Regions from separate parts of the Paenibacillus sp. GD4 genome, predicted to be linked through region 2. Evidence: a T-box and tRNA genes for the amino acid it is inferred to sense, from the RefSeq annotation. Region 2 holds a T-box; the other regions hold tRNA genes.

Region 1 (5,384 bases), on a different contig from region 2:
AGCAGCGAGGCTGGTTAGTAGGCAAATCCGCTAACCGAAAGGCTGGGCTGTGATGGGGAGCGAAATTATAGTAGCGAAGGTCATGAGTTCAAGCTGCCAAGAAAAGCCTCTAGCCAGGGAGAAGGTGCCCGTACCGCAAACCGACACAGGTAGGCGAGCAGAGCATGCTAAGGCGCTCGGAAGAACTCTCGTTAAGGAACTCGGCAAAATGACCCCGTAACTTCGGGAGAAGGGGTGCCTCGGTAGGGTGAATAGCCCGAGGGGGCCGCAGTGAAAAGGCCCAAGCGACTGTTTAGCAAAAACACAGGTCTGTGCGAAGCCGCAAGGCGAAGTATACGGGCTGACGCCTGCCCGGTGCTGGAAGGTTAAGGGGAGCGGTTAGGGGTTAAACCCGAAGCTGTGAACCGAAGCCCCAGTAAACGGCGGCCGTAACTATAACGGTCCTAAGGTAGCGAAATTCCTTGTCAGGTAAATTCTGACCCGCACGAATGGCGTAACGACTTGGGCGCTGTCTCGACGAGAGATCCGGTGAAATTTTAATACCTGTGAAGATGCAGGTTACCCGCGACAAGACGGAAAGACCCCATGGAGCTTTACTGCAGCTTGATATTGGACTTTGGTACGATCTGTACAGGATAGGTGGGAGCCTAGGAAGCCGGAGCGCCAGCTTCGGTGGAGGCGCCGTTGGGATACCACCCTGATCGTATCGGAGTTCTAACCTGGCACCATTAGCTGGTGCGGGGACAGTGTCAGGTAGGCAGTTTGACTGGGGCGGTCGCCTCCTAAAGAGTAACGGAGGCGCCCCAAGGTTCCCTCAGAATGGTTGGAAATCATTCGAAGAGTGCAAAGGCATAAGGGAGCTTGACTGCGAGACAAACAGGTCGAGCAGGGACGAAAGTCGGGCTTAGTGATCCGGTGGTACCGAATGGAAGGGCCATCGCTCAACGGATAAAAGCTACCCTGGGGATAACAGGCTTATCTCCCCCAAGAGTCCACATCGACGGGGAGGTTTGGCACCTCGATGTCGGCTCATCGCATCCTGGGGCTGAAGTAGGTCCCAAGGGTTGGGCTGTTCGCCCATTAAAGCGGTACGCGAGCTGGGTTCAGAACGTCGTGAGACAGTTCGGTCCCTATCTGTCGCGGGCGTAGGAAATTTGAGAGGAGCTGTCCTTAGTACGAGAGGACCGGGATGGACGTACCGCTGGTGTACCAGTTGTCTCGCCAGAGGCACGGCTGGATAGCCAAGTACGGAAGGGATAAGCGCTGAAAGCATCTAAGCGTGAAGCCCCCCTCAAGATGAGATTTCCCAGTATGTAAGACCCCTTGTAGACGACGAGGTAGATAGGTTCGGGGTGGAAGCGCGGCAACGTGTGGAGCTGACGAATACTAATCGGTCGAGGGCTTATCCTATAAAGCATATGACATTTGCTGAAGTTTCGAATCCAGTTTTCAAGGCGCAAGTCGCTTTGAACAACAACCTAGATGTTTCTTGGCAGAAGCATCACGTTTGGTGATGATGGCGGAAGGGAACCACGCGTACCCATACCGAACACGACCGTTAAGCCTTCCAGCGTCGATAGTACTTGGACCGAAGGGTCCTGGGAGAGTAGAACGTCGCCAAGCGAAATACCGCTTTACACTCGTTATTAACATTCCCCGATAGCTCAGTTGGTAGAGCACTCGACTGTTAATCGAGTTGTCACAGGTTCGAGTCCTGTTCGGGGAGCCATTTTAATAAGGCCCGTTGGTCAAGGGGTTAAGACACCTCCCTTTCACGGAGGTAACAGGGGTTCGAATCCCCTACGGGTCATAGCAATACCCTTTAATGAGAACCCTTGGGTTCGTCGGAGCATAAGCTTCGATAGCGATGCTTCGCAGTCTCATCACGCAGTGATGAGTATCCTCTACGGGTTATAGCAATATGGAGGCTTAGCTCAGCTGGGAGAGCATCTGCCTTACAAGCAGAGGGTCGGCGGTTCGATCCCGTCAGCCTCCACCATATAAGATTTACACGACGCGGGGTGGAGCAGCCCGGTAGCTCGTCGGGCTCATAACCCGAAGGCCGCAGGTTCAAATCCTGCCCCCGCAACCAATCTTTATCGCGGAGCCGTGGTGTAGAGGCCTAACATGCCTGCCTGTCACGCAGGAGACCGCGGGTTCGAATCCCGTCGGCTCCGCCACTATTTTAATAAACTTGGCGGTCGTGGCGAAGTGGCTAACGCACCGGATTGTGGCTCCGGCATTCGAGGGTTCAATTCCCTTCGATCGCCCCATTATTACCTTATTGGGGATTAGCCAAGCGGTAAGGCAACGGACTTTGACTCCGTCATGCCTAGGTTCGAATCCTAGATCCCCAGCCATGCTTTAAGAGCCATTAGCTCAGTCGGTAGAGCACCTGACTTTTAATCAGGGTGTCGTAGGTTCGAGTCCTACATGGCTCACCAGTTTTATTCCTTGTGCGCGTATGGCGGAATTGGCAGACGCACCAGACTTAGGATCTGGCGGGAGACCGTGGGGGTTCAAGTCCCTCTACGCGCACCATCTATGCGGAAGTGGCTCAGTGGTAGAGCATCGCCTTGCCAAGGCGAGGGTCGCGGGTTCGAGTCCCGTCTTCCGCTCCAAAACTTTCTATTGAAAGTTATGCGGTTTTATTGTAAAGTATCAAATGTGTCTCACTTAGTGAGTATGCGGAAGTGGCTCAGTGGTAGAGCATCGCCTTGCCAAGGCGAGGGTCGCGGGTTCGAGTCCCGTCTTCCGCTCCATAATATGCTGGTATGGCGGAATTGGCAGACGCGCGCGACTCAAAATCGTGAGGGAAACCGTGGGGGTTCAAGTCCCTCTACCAGCATTGTAACTTCGGGACGTAGCTCAGCTTGGTAGAGCACCTGGTTTGGGACCAGGGGGTCGCATGTTCAAATCGTGTCGTCCCGATTTTTCTTATTTATAATGCGGGTGTAGTTCAATGGTAGAACTCCAGCCTTCCAAGCTGGTAGCGTGGGTTCGATTCCCATCACCCGCTCCATATCGTCCTTTGTTCCAGTAGCTCAGCTGGATAGAGCAACGGCCTTCTAAGCCGTCGGTCGGGGGTTCGAATCCCTCCTGGGACGTAAGATGAAGCCCTTCTCGTGAAGGCTTTTTCTTTATCATAAGAATGTACATGTCAAGACCCTTTGATAAGGGTCTTTTTTTGGTGTGATAAAGTTGACGAATCGGTATATTGCTGGTCATTTCCTAGGGTTTGACTTATAATATAAGGGGCAGACATGTCCGGTATGGTTCATATCGGTTCGAATTGGTTCAATTTCATAAGATGATATAGGGGTGAATGGAACGTGAGTTTTTTTGATTTGAGCGGTAAAGTAGCGATTGTTACTGGTGGAGCAGTGGGTCTTGGCGGCGGTATTTCGATCGGCCTGGCAAAGGCTGGTGCTGATATTGTGATTGTAACAAGTAATGACCGATCCCGTGAGACGCAGGAGCAAATCGAAGCCATGGGACGCAAGGTACACACAGTAGTGGCCAACCTAATGGATGAGAATGCTCTGCAAGGGGTTGTGGATGAGGCGCTGAAGGTTTTCGGCAAGATTGATATTTTGGTTAACAATGCAGGGATTATTCGTCGTACGCCTGCAGCGGATCATGCGGCACAGGATTGGCATGATGTATTGCAGCTAAATCTGAATTCCGCTTTCTTCCTTTCCCAATTGGTTGGCCGGGAGATGATTAAACAAGGATCAGGTAAAATCATTAATATTGCATCCATGCTGAGCTACCAGGGCGGCATTAACGTACCGGGCTATACCGCGTCTAAGCATGCAATTGCGGGGGTAACGAAGGCATTAGCAAACGAATGGGCCAGCAAGGGCATTCAAGTCAACGCCATTGCACCAGGGTATATGGAAACGGACAACACAGCGGCTCTGCGTGCCGATGAGGAAAGAAACGCCCAAATCCTTGTAAGAATTCCTGCAGCACGTTGGGGAACGCCGGAAGACATGCAAGGTCCAGTGATATTCTTAGCATCGAAGGCTTCTGATTACATGTCCGGACACGTCCTTTGCGTGGATGGCGGATGGATGTCGAGGTAACCCATGACAAACCAAGGACAGCAGATGTTTCAACCGGAGATTATCACTTTTGGGGAAACAATGGCATTAATGATGCCTAATGGTGTCAAAGGAATCGAATACGCAACGGGGTTTCAAGGTTTATTTGGCGGTGCCGAGAGTAATGTAGCGATCGGGGTATCTCGTCTTGGTCATCGCGTGGGATGGTTCAGCCGGTTGGGCAAGGATCCTTTCGGCCGCATGATTTTGAAGAAAATCCGGGGCGAAGGTGTGGATGTATCCCGTGTCGAGCTGACTACGGAAGCACCGACGGGCCTAATGCTTCGCGAGGTTGTGTCAGGCAAGACATCGGTATACTACTATCGTAAGGGCTCTGCGGCCAGTACGCTGCGTCCTGAGCACCTAGATGAGGAATATATCAAGCAGGCCCAATATCTGCATGTTACGGGCATTACACCGGCTCTCAGCGAATCCTGCCGCGAGACGGCGAAGGAAGCGATTCGTTTAGCCAAAAAACACGGCGTAAAGGTATGCTTTGACCCGAACTTGAGATTGAAGCTGTGGTCTATTGATGAAGCGAGAGATGTCCTGCTGGATTTGGCTAAGGAAGCGGATTATTTCCTCCCCGGGCTGGATGAGCTGAAGCTGCTGTATCAAACGGAGAATTTTGACGAGATCGTCGGTCACCTGAACCAGCTGAATGCTGTATCGATTGTGAAGGGCGGAGATGACGTTACCCTGATCGTAGAAAAGGGAGATGTTCGTTCCGTGCCTTACTTTAAGGCGGAACAAGTGGTGGATACGGTAGGAGCCGGCGACGGCTTCTGTGCGGGCTTCTTCGTTGGCCTGTTAAAGAACTACAGCCTAGATGAGGCCGTGAAGCTCGGTAATCTGATTGGCTGTATGGTCGTACAAATGGAAGGCGATTGGGAGGGCATTCCGACTTGGGAGCAAGTCGAGGCATTCCTGAATAATGTGAAGCACGTAGAACGCTAAGGGATGGTGTACTAGATGAAAAAGCTAAAATTACTCCAGCAGATTTCGCAAGAAGGCGTAGTTGCCGTTCTTCGCGGGGAAACGCCGGATGAAGTTGTAGAGATGGCGGAGCAATCGATCGAGGGTGGAATCAAGGTTATTGAGGTCACGATGACCGTTCCGTTTGCCCTGCAGGCGATCGAGAAGCTCGCGAAGAAATATTCCAGCAGCTCGTCCGATCCTTCGAAGTACGCCATCATTGGTGTTGGCACGGTGCTTGACCCTGAGACGGCTCGTGCTGCCATTCTAAGTGGTTCCGAGTTCGTGGTAGGTCCGTCGCTC
Region 2 (5,384 bases):
ATTGACTTTCATAGCCCCTTCACCTCGGATTTTCTTAATGATAAATTAATTGTACAACACCTGAGGAGAACGTTCTTGTAGTAACGAATTTCAAATTCAATCTCTGTTTCATATCCACAAACAGCGGTTTTCCTTCTCCCAAAACAACAGGATGAACGGATAATCTATATTCATCAACAAGTCCTAAATTGATAAAAGTTGTAATAAGACTTGCTCCACCATATAGCCAGATGTCTTTGCCAGGCTTATTCTTTAATTCATTTACTTTTTCAACAATACTATCGTTGATAAATATTGCTTTATTATCTATCCCTTTTTGCGTCCTGGAAAACACATATTTCTCTTTGCTGTGAACCGATTCCCAGAATTCTCTTTCAAAATCCGTATGTTCAAGTTCTGGAGTAAATTGTCCCCATATATCATAGCTTTTTCTTCCATATATAATGGTATCAATTTGATTTAAAAAATGGTGAAACCCCATCTCAGAGTCCATAATGCACCAATCAACTTCACCATTTTTTCCTTCAATAAAACCATCTAAAGTAACCGCTAAATCTAAAATTATTTTTCGATTCATGTTTTGTTACTCCTTTCGTTAATCTACCACCCATTATAGACCCTCAAATACGTCAACTTATGTCATATTAATAAAAGAGAGCTCTCCGTCAGAGCGATTCCCTGAAAAGCTACGCGCGTGTTCTCATGGGGCAGTCGAGAGATGCTGAGATAATAAACGTCCTATTAACCTTAGCTTGCGGATTATTGCAATTCGACACATTCTGGCATTCTCCAGCATTTCCCGGGAAATTTGGATCCTATTCCGTTAAATGTCGAAGCAGGTGATGGAGAAAGGATCATCCGGATGGAAGTCTCCTCCCCGGTTGAGTGAGCCTACAACCTTTGCATCTCCAAGAGTCTGTTTTCTTCTTCTATCCGACTAATGTCGATTCGCTCGAACAGTAGCTCTAGATTTTGGATTTGTCGGTCCGCCGGAATTTGAATCAACTTCCAGCTCGGTTGTTCAAGTGTAAGAAATCCTCTTATTTTCTCACAAGAGAAGGGGAGGAAAGGATGGAGCAGATTGGAAAGGTTCGCAATGATTTGGACACAAGCATGTAATGTAGCTCCGCATGCCTCTCGATTATCCTTGATTTGTATCCAAGGCTTTTGTTCGTCAAAAAATTTGTTTGCTTGGCGAACGTATGTGAAAATCAACTCAATGGCCTCCTTGTGACGGCCTTCTTCAATGAGGTTTCCGGAAACCCGATACAACTCTTCCGTTTCCTTTTTACAAACCCCATTTAGTTCTCCTGGCGGAATACGTCCTTCGAAGGATTTGTCAATAAAGACTAACGTACGGTTAACAAAGTTTCCAAAAGCACCCAGCAGCTCGCCATTGTGGCTGTGAATGAACTCCCTCCAAGAAAAATCAGTGTCACGCTTTTCCGGCCCATTTGCGATGAGAAAGTATCGAATGGAGTCCGGTTGATACCTGTTCAGAACATCAGGTACCCAAACTGCCCAATTACGGCTTGTCGAAAACTTTTGCCCTTCCAATGTCATATACTCGCATGAGATGATTCGATCCGGCAAATGCAGCCCCCCGACACCCAAGAGAAGTGCAGGCCAGACCAGCGTATGAAAAGGTATATTGTCCTTTCCATGAACATAATAAGCGGTTATATCCTTTTCCAAGTCCAACCAAAAGGATTCCCAGCTGCCTCCCGTCTCAGCTGCCCACTTTTTGCTTACCGACAGGTACCCGCTAACAGCTTCAACCCAAACATAGATTTTCTTTTCTTCAAATTCTTCAACCGGAACTCCCACGCCCCATGTCAAATCTCTAGTTGCCGCTCGATCTTGAAGCCCCTCTTCTAAGTATCTTTGGGTCAATTTAACGGCGTTATCTCTCCAGCCCCGAGCCTTTTCCGCATATTGGCTGAGTTCATCTTGAAATGTAGACAGAGCAAGATAAAAATGTTCCGTCGGGCGCTCAACTGGGGGATTTCCGCAAATTTTGCATGTCTTTTCCAATAAGTCCGCCGGGTCGAGCAATGTTGAACAATAATCACATTGATCGCCTCGGGCTCGATGTCCGCATACAGGGCAATTCCCTTCAACATAACGATCCGGTAAAAATTGTTGATCCGTTTCGCAATATGTCTGCAATATTGTTTTCTTGTACAGATGTCCGTTTTCCAGAAGCCTTAAGAATAAGTCTTGTACTACTCGATGGTGAAATTCTTGATCGGTTCGAGTATATAAATCATAGGTAAAGCCCAAGCGATGAAAGCAGTCGACAAATTCTCGATGGTATCGATCTGCAATATCACTTGGCGAGACTCCCTCATGATTGGCTTGAACAGCGACCGGTGTTCCATGACAATCGCTGCCAGACACGTACAACACATCTTCGCCCTTCGCACGGAAATAACGTGCCAATACATCCCCCGGCAATAAACTTGCCAATCGTCCAAGGTGCAACGAACCATTCGCATATGGCCATGCTCCACCAATAAATATTTTCGCCATGTGATGCCCTCCTTTTTTTGGACAAACAAAAAAACCCTCATCCCATAGGGACGAGAGTTGTGCTCACGTGGTACCACCCAATTTTATCAATGCCTTGCGGCATTCACCTCTTCAGGTACGACGCTTTTTACGTTTATACCCTAGCACAGTAACGGATGCGGGTTCCGGCGCAGCCTACGACCAAATATGGTTTCGATGCGCAGCTCTGAGACCATGTTCCCTAGGCTATTCATTACTCCTTTTCAGCTGCCGGAGCTCTCTGTAAAAGCTGTCACCAAGGTACTCTTTCTCTTCTTAGCTTTTCAAAATATTCAAGTTATTGGAAATTTTACTAAACGTTTATTCCAAAGTCAAGGTTTTTTTCGGAGTAGGGGGCTGGTTGTGTGTAACGTGGATCGCTCCTCCCTACGCGGACTACCCTCATGCCGATCCGGCATGAGGGTGGTCATTATCCATTTCGATAAGGTTAGGAAGCTGAGTCGTTCATCATTGCGCGGCTCCTCTGTCATGCGGTACCGTGACCGTCGCCGAAACATCCTTCTTATGACCTGCTTTATCGGTAACCGTATAAGTAACCGTATATACGCGTCCCGATCCGCCGCCGGATCTATCGGCACGCAAACGAACCCTTGTCGCCGCTGTACCGAAATCAGCCTCGATGTCGCCCAGGCCGCTGTCCGGTTCATTGCTTGTCACTGAGGTTAAGAGTACAGAATCGATGCCCGATGCAGTATCGGTCGGATGAAGCGCTGCCAGGATATCGATCATTTTGTGATTGGCTGGCCACAGGGACGTTTTATCCAGTTGGATCGTTACTAACGGCGCGGTCTTGTCGATCTTGAACTCGATCGTGCGAATCTGTTCTACGTTACCAGCTTGATCCACACTGCGATAGTCGATCTTATAGTTTCCTTCGCCGAAAGCAGGGATCGAGCCTGTATAGCTAATCCATCCGCCATGATTTACCCGGTACTCCGTCTTCGCCAAGCCGGATACATCTTGATATACCGCGAGGCTTACCGTGACGTCGGATTTATACCATCCGTTGCTGCCGTCAGGTGCTGCCGGGCTAACCGTTGCGACGGTAGTCGGCGCCGTCTTATCCACCATCAAGCTGATCGTTTTTATGGCCTCTTCGTTTCCTGTTTGGTCTAACGAGTGATATTTCACGGTATACTGTCCGTCTTGATCGAACGTCACCGGGGACGAATATAACTCCCAAGTAGCTCCCCCATCCGGACTGTATTCGGTCTGCAAGCCGCCCGACAGCTGATTCGAAGCGCTTAAGGCGAGCGTAGCCGGGTTAACGTACCAGCCGTTCTGTCCATCCGGCTGCGCCGGCGTCAACATAGCTGTTGTTTCGAAGCTTTGGGGATTGCCGGCGTTATCATGTACCTGCTCTAGGCCGGCATTGACGGTCTTCATGATATTGACCATATCCGTATAGGGCTGATCCTGTTGGTTTACCAGCCCGATATTGAAGTTTTCCCCATCTTTACGCCACGTAACCGCCTGGTCGTAGTATGAGAACCATCCCGACCCGACAAACAACGGATGGGAGATTTGACTTTCAACGAAAGACTTGAAGGCATAACCTCTATCCGCTGTGCTTCCTACGGTTGTACCCGAATTGACAGGCGAGAGACCGCGTTGGGTCGTACTAAATGTATACTCCAGATTCAGCAGCGGTTTGCCGTAAGTCTCGTATCTCGAAATCCAGGTGGCATCGTTCACGTAATTGTCAACGGAAAAAGCATCTACAAACTCCATAGCCGCGGAATCCCACTCTAGACTGGTCCGCCAAGTCGGAACGATGGACGCCCCCAGAAATAGGTGGTTCGTATCGTATTTACTGATTACTTTCTTGACGGTTGTAAAATAGGCTCGGGACGCCAGCTTGATATAATCCGATATATCTGCAGCAGGCACCTTGGCCATATTGATCGAGATATCCTTCAACGCGTTGAAGGAGGCGGCGCTGGTACCAAGAAGCTGATTGACGACGGCAAGGTCGTTGTTGTACCTTGGCGCCAAGAAATCCACAAATGCGCTCTTCGCCGGAGAAGCCGAGTTATAAGTCAGAACTTCTTTGACAATATCGGTATTCCACCCAGCCTCATTATCATACGTATATCCGATGAGCCATGGATCATTTTTCGCTGATTGCAGCTGGGAGCTTAGTGCATTTTCTATGATGGATTCATTCTGCGGGTCAAACACATCATAAGTCCATTGAATTCTTTTCAAGCTGCCGGGGTCTTGCAAAACTTGAATGTAGGGAAACGTGACATGACGCGGTTTGGTCCATTTGCTAAAGGCATTGAAGCCCCAATCGATCAAGCGCTTCTTAGTTATATCCTCCCATTTCGATTCAAAATTGCTTCCGTATTTCCTCATTACGTTGGCAACGACGAAGCTTACCCGTTCTCCATTGGAATCATTGACATAAGCGGGTGCATAGGCAACAGGGTCGGGAAGCTCCTCGAACACATTTCTAGGTGTGCCGTCCGCTTTTTTGAGCGGCGTTCCGTACCCCCACTCCCATATACTAGTGGCGTCCACGCCCTTCAGAATAAATTTATATCCGTCCGGGGTAATAAACCACCATTTGTTGTCGATTTTTTGGAGTCTGAAAAAACCGGTGTTTTTGAATTGTCCCCCGTTTTTTACCCCGCCGTACTGATCGTATTTGGCAAGATCCAAGGAAACATTGGAAAGCGTACTCGCCTCATTCGCATATTCCTGCTGCAGCTGCTCGTCGGAGCCCACCTTTCCCGGCCATGTTTCATAAACCCACTGCCCGTACTTATCCGCCATCAAGCCGTCTTTCTTCAGCTCGAGAGCCATTTGTT
Region 3 (5,384 bases), on a different contig from region 2:
CCTTGTCAGGTAAATTCTGACCCGCACGAATGGCGTAACGACTTGGGCGCTGTCTCGACGAGAGATCCGGTGAAATTTTAATACCTGTGAAGATGCAGGTTACCCGCGACAAGACGGAAAGACCCCATGGAGCTTTACTGCAGCTTGATATTGGACTTTGGTACGATCTGTACAGGATAGGTGGGAGCCTAGGAAGCCGGAGCGCCAGCTTCGGTGGAGGCGCCGTTGGGATACCACCCTGATCGTATCGGAGTTCTAACCTGGCACCATTAGCTGGTGTGGGGACAGTGTCAGGTAGGCAGTTTGACTGGGGCGGTCGCCTCCTAAAGAGTAACGGAGGCGCCCCAAGGTTCCCTCAGAATGGTTGGAAATCATTCGAAGAGTGCAAAGGCATAAGGGAGCTTGACTGCGAGACAAACAGGTCGAGCAGGGACGAAAGTCGGGCTTAGTGATCCGGTGGTACCGAATGGAAGGGCCATCGCTCAACGGATAAAAGCTACCCTGGGGATAACAGGCTTATCTCCCCCAAGAGTCCACATCGACGGGGAGGTTTGGCACCTCGATGTCGGCTCATCGCATCCTGGGGCTGAAGTAGGTCCCAAGGGTTGGGCTGTTCGCCCATTAAAGCGGTACGCGAGCTGGGTTCAGAACGTCGTGAGACAGTTCGGTCCCTATCTGTCGCGGGCGTAGGAAATTTGAGAGGAGCTGTCCTTAGTACGAGAGGACCGGGATGGACGTACCGCTGGTGTACCAGTTGTCTCGCCAGAGGCACGGCTGGATAGCCAAGTACGGAAGGGATAAGCGCTGAAAGCATCTAAGCGTGAAGCCCCCCTCAAGATGAGATTTCCCAGTATGTAAGACCCCTTGTAGACGACGAGGTAGATAGGTTCGGGGTGGAAGCGCGGCAACGTGTGGAGCTGACGAATACTAATCGGTCGAGGGCTTATCCTATAAAGCATATGACATTTGCTGAAGTTTCGAATCCAGTTTTCAAGGCGCAAGTCGCTTTGAAACGCTATTCCCTGATAGCTCAGTTGGTAGAGCACTCGACTGTTAATCGAGTTGTCACAGGTTCGAGTCCTGTTCGGGGAGCCACTTATAAGGCCCGTTGGTCAAGGGGTTAAGACACCTCCCTTTCACGGAGGTAACAGGGGTTCGAATCCCCTACGGGTCACCACTAATATGGAGGCTTAGCTCAGCTGGGAGAGCATCTGCCTTACAAGCAGAGGGTCGGCGGTTCGATCCCGTCAGCCTCCACCATATAAGATTCACACGACGCGGGGTGGAGCAGCCCGGTAGCTCGTCGGGCTCATAACCCGAAGGCCGCAGGTTCAAATCCTGCCCCCGCAACCAATTTTTATTGCGGAGCCGTGGTGTAGAGGCCTAACATGCCTGCCTGTCACGCAGGAGACCGCGGGTTCGAATCCCGTCGGCTCCGCCATATAACAACCTGTGAGGGATGAGAACCCTTGGGTTCGTCGGAGCATAAGCTTCGGTAGCTTCACATCACAGTCTCGGAGTGCAACGAAGAGTATCCCGTCGGCTCCGCCATTTTTTATTTTAACTAGGCTCGGTAGCTCAGTCGGTAGAGCAGAGGACTGAAAATCCTCGTGTCGGCGGTTCGATTCCGTCCCGAGCCACTTTTATGCCGCTGTAGCTCAATTGGTAGAGCAACTGACTTGTAATCAGTAGGTTGGGGGTTCAAGTCCTCTCGGCGGCACCATTGTAATACCACGGAGGCTTAGCGAAGTGGCCAAACGCAGCAGACTGTAAATCTGTTCTCCTTGAGTTCGGTGGTTCGAATCCATCAGCCTCCACCAGTCTGTAGGGGCATAGTTTAAAGGTAGAACAAAGGTCTCCAAAACCTTTGGTGTGGGTTCGATTCCTGCTGCCCCTGCCAGTACCTTTGATAACGTGGCGGTCGTGGCGAAGTGGCTAACGCACCGGATTGTGGCTCCGGCATTCGAGGGTTCAATTCCCTTCGATCGCCCTTTAATCAGTAATGGGGATTAGCCAAGCGGTAAGGCAACGGACTTTGACTCCGTCATGCCTAGGTTCGAATCCTAGATCCCCAGTGTATCTCATGAGTCATTAGCTCAGTCGGTAGAGCACCTGACTTTTAATCAGGGTGTCGTAGGTTCGAGTCCTACATGACTCACTTTTTATGCGGTTGTGGTGGAATGGCAGACACGCTATCTTGAGGGGGTAGTGGGCGTACGCTCGTGGAGGTTCGAGTCCTCTCAACCGCACCATCAACTCTATATGCAGTCGTGGCGGAATTGGCAGACGCGCTAGATTCAGGTTCTAGTGGTGTAACAGCCGTGGAGGTTCGAGTCCTCTCGACTGCATCCTTGCGGAAGTGGCTCAGTGGTAGAGCATCGCCTTGCCAAGGCGAGGGTCGCGGGTTCGAGTCCCGTCTTCCGCTCCATATATGTGCCCTTAGCTCAGCCGGATAGAGCGTTTGACTACGAATCAAAAGGTCGGGAGTTCGAATCTCTCAGGGCACGCCATTAAAGCTTCATCGAATTGCAAAGTGAACTGGAAACAGATTCAGACGAAGGAGTTCGTCGGAGCTGCGCTTCGGTAGGAATACTACGCAGTCGGCCAAAGGCCGTATCTCTCAGGGCACGCTATGAAAGCTTTATATTAGTAACGGGACGTAGCTCAGCTTGGTAGAGCACCTGGTTTGGGACCAGGGGGTCGCATGTTCGAATCGTGTCGTCCCGATTCTTTCAAACGCACAACCATCTCTTTTTCATAAAGAGGTGGTTTTTTTATTATTTATTTTTTCTAAAATGTGTAATTTACCACTGGAAAACTTAGGTAAGTACGATATAATGTGATACGATGTGTATCAGACGTATCGGAGGGTAAACCAGTGAAATCAGTTCGTTGGCAAAAACTTAGAAAAACCATGGCTTCTACCATGACTGCCTTGCTGTTAACTACATCGGTGCTGCCGTCGGCAGCAGATGCTACAAGCAGTGGGGGAAATGTTGCAGAACCATACGGCGCTCAGTCCGTATCTAGTGTAGCTGCTGCAACTTACCGTCTGGCTGCGCCGCTGTCATGGAATCTGTTAAGTAAGCTGAATAACGGATTTCTAAGTATGGTGTATGCGGCTTCGGATTCACCGTATACCAAGCTGAGCTCGGATGAGCGGTATTTCGCTTTTATGACGTATGCTATGGATGATGAGCAAGCTACAGGCAGAAAGGTTATCGAGGTAGAAGATCGGCAAACAGGGCAATACCGCAGGGTCAAAACTCCGGATCTGACGGGGACGGTGCTGCATTTTGACATGTCACCGAATGGGCGTTATTTTGCTTATACATATGCGGAGGATTTCATCAGCGGCAAGGTAAAGGTATACAAATACGATAGAGAAATGGACTATTTAGAGCTTGTGAACGGAACGACCTCTTCTACAGAGTTCAGGATGAATGATCGGGATTACGTCTCAATCAATGCGGACGGTCGGTATATTGCGTTCGATACGGAGGCCGACGGACTTGTGGCCGGAGACACGGATGGAAAAGCGGATGTATACCTGTACGACGCTTTAGCTGCAGGCTCGAAGCTGACTAGAGTCAGCGTACCGAAGGAACAGACATGGAACAGTGCCAGCTGGGCGCCTTCAATAAGTGCGGATGGCAGTAAGCTTGCGTTCGTATCCAATACGAAGCTGACAGAAGATACGGATTTTATCGGTACAGAGAGTCTGTACTTCTTCGACCGTAACGCCTCGGCAGGCAATGAGCTGAAGCGTATTACGCAAGGGGAGTCGCCATCGATCAGCGGGGACGGAAGATATATTGCTTTTGCCACCTCAAAAACGAACTTGGTGCCGGGTGATACGAACAATAGGGATGACATCTACGTTTATGACCATACGAATAATAGCTTCAACCGTGTCTCGCAAAACGAAGACGGCACACAGCTGTCGGGGGACAGTCAGTATCCATCCATCAGCCGGAACGGGGCCTATGTCGCTTATGAAGTAAAATCAGAAAGCGGCGCTTGGAATGACACCGAGATTTATGTTGCAGATGCGCAGGGATTGTCTTCGAGAAGGATTTCCGTTCCGGGTGCACCAATCCCTTTGCGTTCTCCGGGAAAACGTCCGATCTTGGGAGACACAGGGCAGACGGTTTCATTTTTCTCCAAGTATATGGAAAATATCAACGGCTTTGAGTTCGAGTTCTTCGATTATTTCATCGCAGCAAATGGAACGGCGCCAGCTTGGCCCGCAGGGAGTAACTTGACCGCTACAAACCTTGGTGAGGATCATATCACACTAACTTGGACGCCGGCAACAGACCCCGATGGGATTACGGGCTACGCGATTTATAAGAACGGGACCCCTATTGCTTACAAATCCGCTAATGAAGCAAGAACGTTGACACTGACCCATCAGGTGCGGGAAGAGGATACGGATTATCTTTTTCGAGTAGAGGCAATTGACAGTAAGTATCATCGCAGCATGAGCGGTCCTAGCTACAATTGGGAATCTCAAGGGGGAGGCAATCCGCCTCCGGGTGAAGAGGAAACCAGTATAACGTGGTTGGGTGAAAAGACGGATCACGGTCCGCTGAAAAAGGGCAGTAAAATCCGATTAATCGCTCAAGGCGCGACGAAGCGCGAAGCGATTGTCGAGTGGGCCTATAAAGAGTGGTCGGGAAGCGGTCAAGTGACGAAAACAGCCTCTGCCCCATTGAAGGAGAATGCCGCGGCCCCGGGCTTATACATGGGAGAACTGCAGCTGACACCGGAGACGACAGAGCTGACGAGCATGAAGCTCATGCTCAGCGGGGGAGGTCAGGTTGAAGTCAAGGAAGCGGAGGAGTTGCCTGCTCCGGTCGGCGGGGGGCTTCAGGTGGCTTTGAGTGGAGCGACTCCTGCCGAGTTACGGGGGACGCTGCTGAGCTTATACAGCCCGACAGCCGGAGATCAGCGCATGATGACGGTGCGTGAGAATGGTATTGAGGCGATTGACGGGCTGTGGCCGGGGGATGATTATGAGGTTACACTCTATGCGTCGGATGAACGGTATGAAATCGGTCGTTTAAATAATGTACGGATTGAGCCGGGCAGGACGAACGCCGTTACCGTACCTGTATCCGTACCGGCAAGATTTCAGGTGAAGGTACTGGATGCGACGGGTAAGCCGGTCTCTAACGTTCCTGTTACGTTGTGGGACGACCAGCAACAATCCATCGCATTCATGCATACCCAAGAGGATGGCACCACCTATTGGAGAGATGGTCTGCTGCGGGATCAGAACGTGACGGCTGAGCTGGATTTGCGTGATTTTTACTACGAGGTGGCTCCCGGCACCCCTTTGAGCTACAAGCTGAATGGCGGGGACAATGTGCTCACCGTCA

The links. A T-box is a leader RNA that pairs with one kind of tRNA and senses whether it is charged. The one in region 2 lies ahead of metG (methionine--tRNA ligase), so its partner is inferred to be a tRNA-Met.
Region 1: it encodes a tRNA-Met, which carries the amino acid that the T-box ahead of metG (methionine--tRNA ligase) is inferred to sense. The anticodon was not compared.
Region 3: it encodes a tRNA-Met, which carries the amino acid that the T-box ahead of metG (methionine--tRNA ligase) is inferred to sense. The anticodon was not compared.

The regions. Positions count from the first base shown of each region.
Region 1 covers NZ_JAVCYK010000001.1:2,988,745-2,994,128, forward strand. The annotation lists rRNA gene RAC89_RS14315 (23S ribosomal RNA) at 1-1,410, shown strand, start outside; rRNA gene rrf (5S ribosomal RNA) at 1,507-1,623, shown strand; tRNA gene RAC89_RS14325 (tRNA-Asn) at 1,654-1,729, shown strand; tRNA gene RAC89_RS14330 (tRNA-Glu) at 1,739-1,810, shown strand; tRNA gene RAC89_RS14335 (tRNA-Val) at 1,924-1,999, shown strand; tRNA gene RAC89_RS14340 (tRNA-Met) at 2,016-2,092, shown strand; tRNA gene RAC89_RS14345 (tRNA-Asp) at 2,104-2,180, shown strand; tRNA gene RAC89_RS14350 (tRNA-His) at 2,198-2,273, shown strand; tRNA gene RAC89_RS14355 (tRNA-Gln) at 2,286-2,360, shown strand; tRNA gene RAC89_RS14360 (tRNA-Lys) at 2,369-2,444, shown strand; tRNA gene RAC89_RS14365 (tRNA-Leu) at 2,459-2,541, shown strand; tRNA gene RAC89_RS14370 (tRNA-Gly) at 2,547-2,621, shown strand; tRNA gene RAC89_RS14375 (tRNA-Gly) at 2,688-2,762, shown strand; tRNA gene RAC89_RS14380 (tRNA-Leu) at 2,769-2,848, shown strand; tRNA gene RAC89_RS14385 (tRNA-Pro) at 2,858-2,931, shown strand; tRNA gene RAC89_RS14390 (tRNA-Gly) at 2,949-3,022, shown strand; tRNA gene RAC89_RS14395 (tRNA-Arg) at 3,034-3,107, shown strand; gene kduD (2-dehydro-3-deoxy-D-gluconate 5-dehydrogenase KduD) at 3,333-4,088, shown strand; gene RAC89_RS14405 (sugar kinase) at 4,092-5,063, shown strand; gene RAC89_RS14410 (bifunctional 2-keto-4-hydroxyglutarate aldolase/2-keto-3-deoxy-6-phosphogluconate aldolase) at 5,079-5,384, shown strand, end outside.
Region 2 covers NZ_JAVCYK010000002.1:1,576,377-1,581,760, reverse strand. The annotation lists gene RAC89_RS29865 (ATP-binding cassette domain-containing protein) at 1-12, opposite strand, end outside; gene RAC89_RS29860 (dihydrofolate reductase family protein) at 35-577, opposite strand; partial or broken gene metG (methionine--tRNA ligase) at 892-2,535, opposite strand; T-box leader at 2,576-2,837, opposite strand; gene RAC89_RS29850 (OmpL47-type beta-barrel domain-containing protein) at 3,019-5,384, opposite strand, start outside.
Region 3 covers NZ_JAVCYK010000001.1:1,929,468-1,934,851, reverse strand. The annotation lists rRNA gene RAC89_RS09070 (23S ribosomal RNA) at 1-951, shown strand, start outside; tRNA gene RAC89_RS09065 (tRNA-Asn) at 1,020-1,095, shown strand; tRNA gene RAC89_RS09060 (tRNA-Glu) at 1,103-1,177, shown strand; tRNA gene RAC89_RS09055 (tRNA-Val) at 1,185-1,260, shown strand; tRNA gene RAC89_RS09050 (tRNA-Met) at 1,277-1,353, shown strand; tRNA gene RAC89_RS09045 (tRNA-Asp) at 1,365-1,441, shown strand; tRNA gene RAC89_RS09040 (tRNA-Phe) at 1,568-1,640, shown strand; tRNA gene RAC89_RS09035 (tRNA-Thr) at 1,648-1,723, shown strand; tRNA gene RAC89_RS09030 (tRNA-Tyr) at 1,736-1,820, shown strand; tRNA gene RAC89_RS09025 (tRNA-Trp) at 1,827-1,900, shown strand; tRNA gene RAC89_RS09020 (tRNA-His) at 1,918-1,990, shown strand; tRNA gene RAC89_RS09015 (tRNA-Gln) at 2,004-2,075, shown strand; tRNA gene RAC89_RS09010 (tRNA-Lys) at 2,086-2,158, shown strand; tRNA gene RAC89_RS09005 (tRNA-Leu) at 2,167-2,252, shown strand; tRNA gene RAC89_RS09000 (tRNA-Leu) at 2,265-2,348, shown strand; tRNA gene RAC89_RS08995 (tRNA-Gly) at 2,354-2,428, shown strand; tRNA gene RAC89_RS08990 (tRNA-Arg) at 2,434-2,510, shown strand; tRNA gene RAC89_RS08985 (tRNA-Pro) at 2,654-2,727, shown strand; gene RAC89_RS08980 (S-layer homology domain-containing protein) at 2,879-5,384, shown strand, end outside.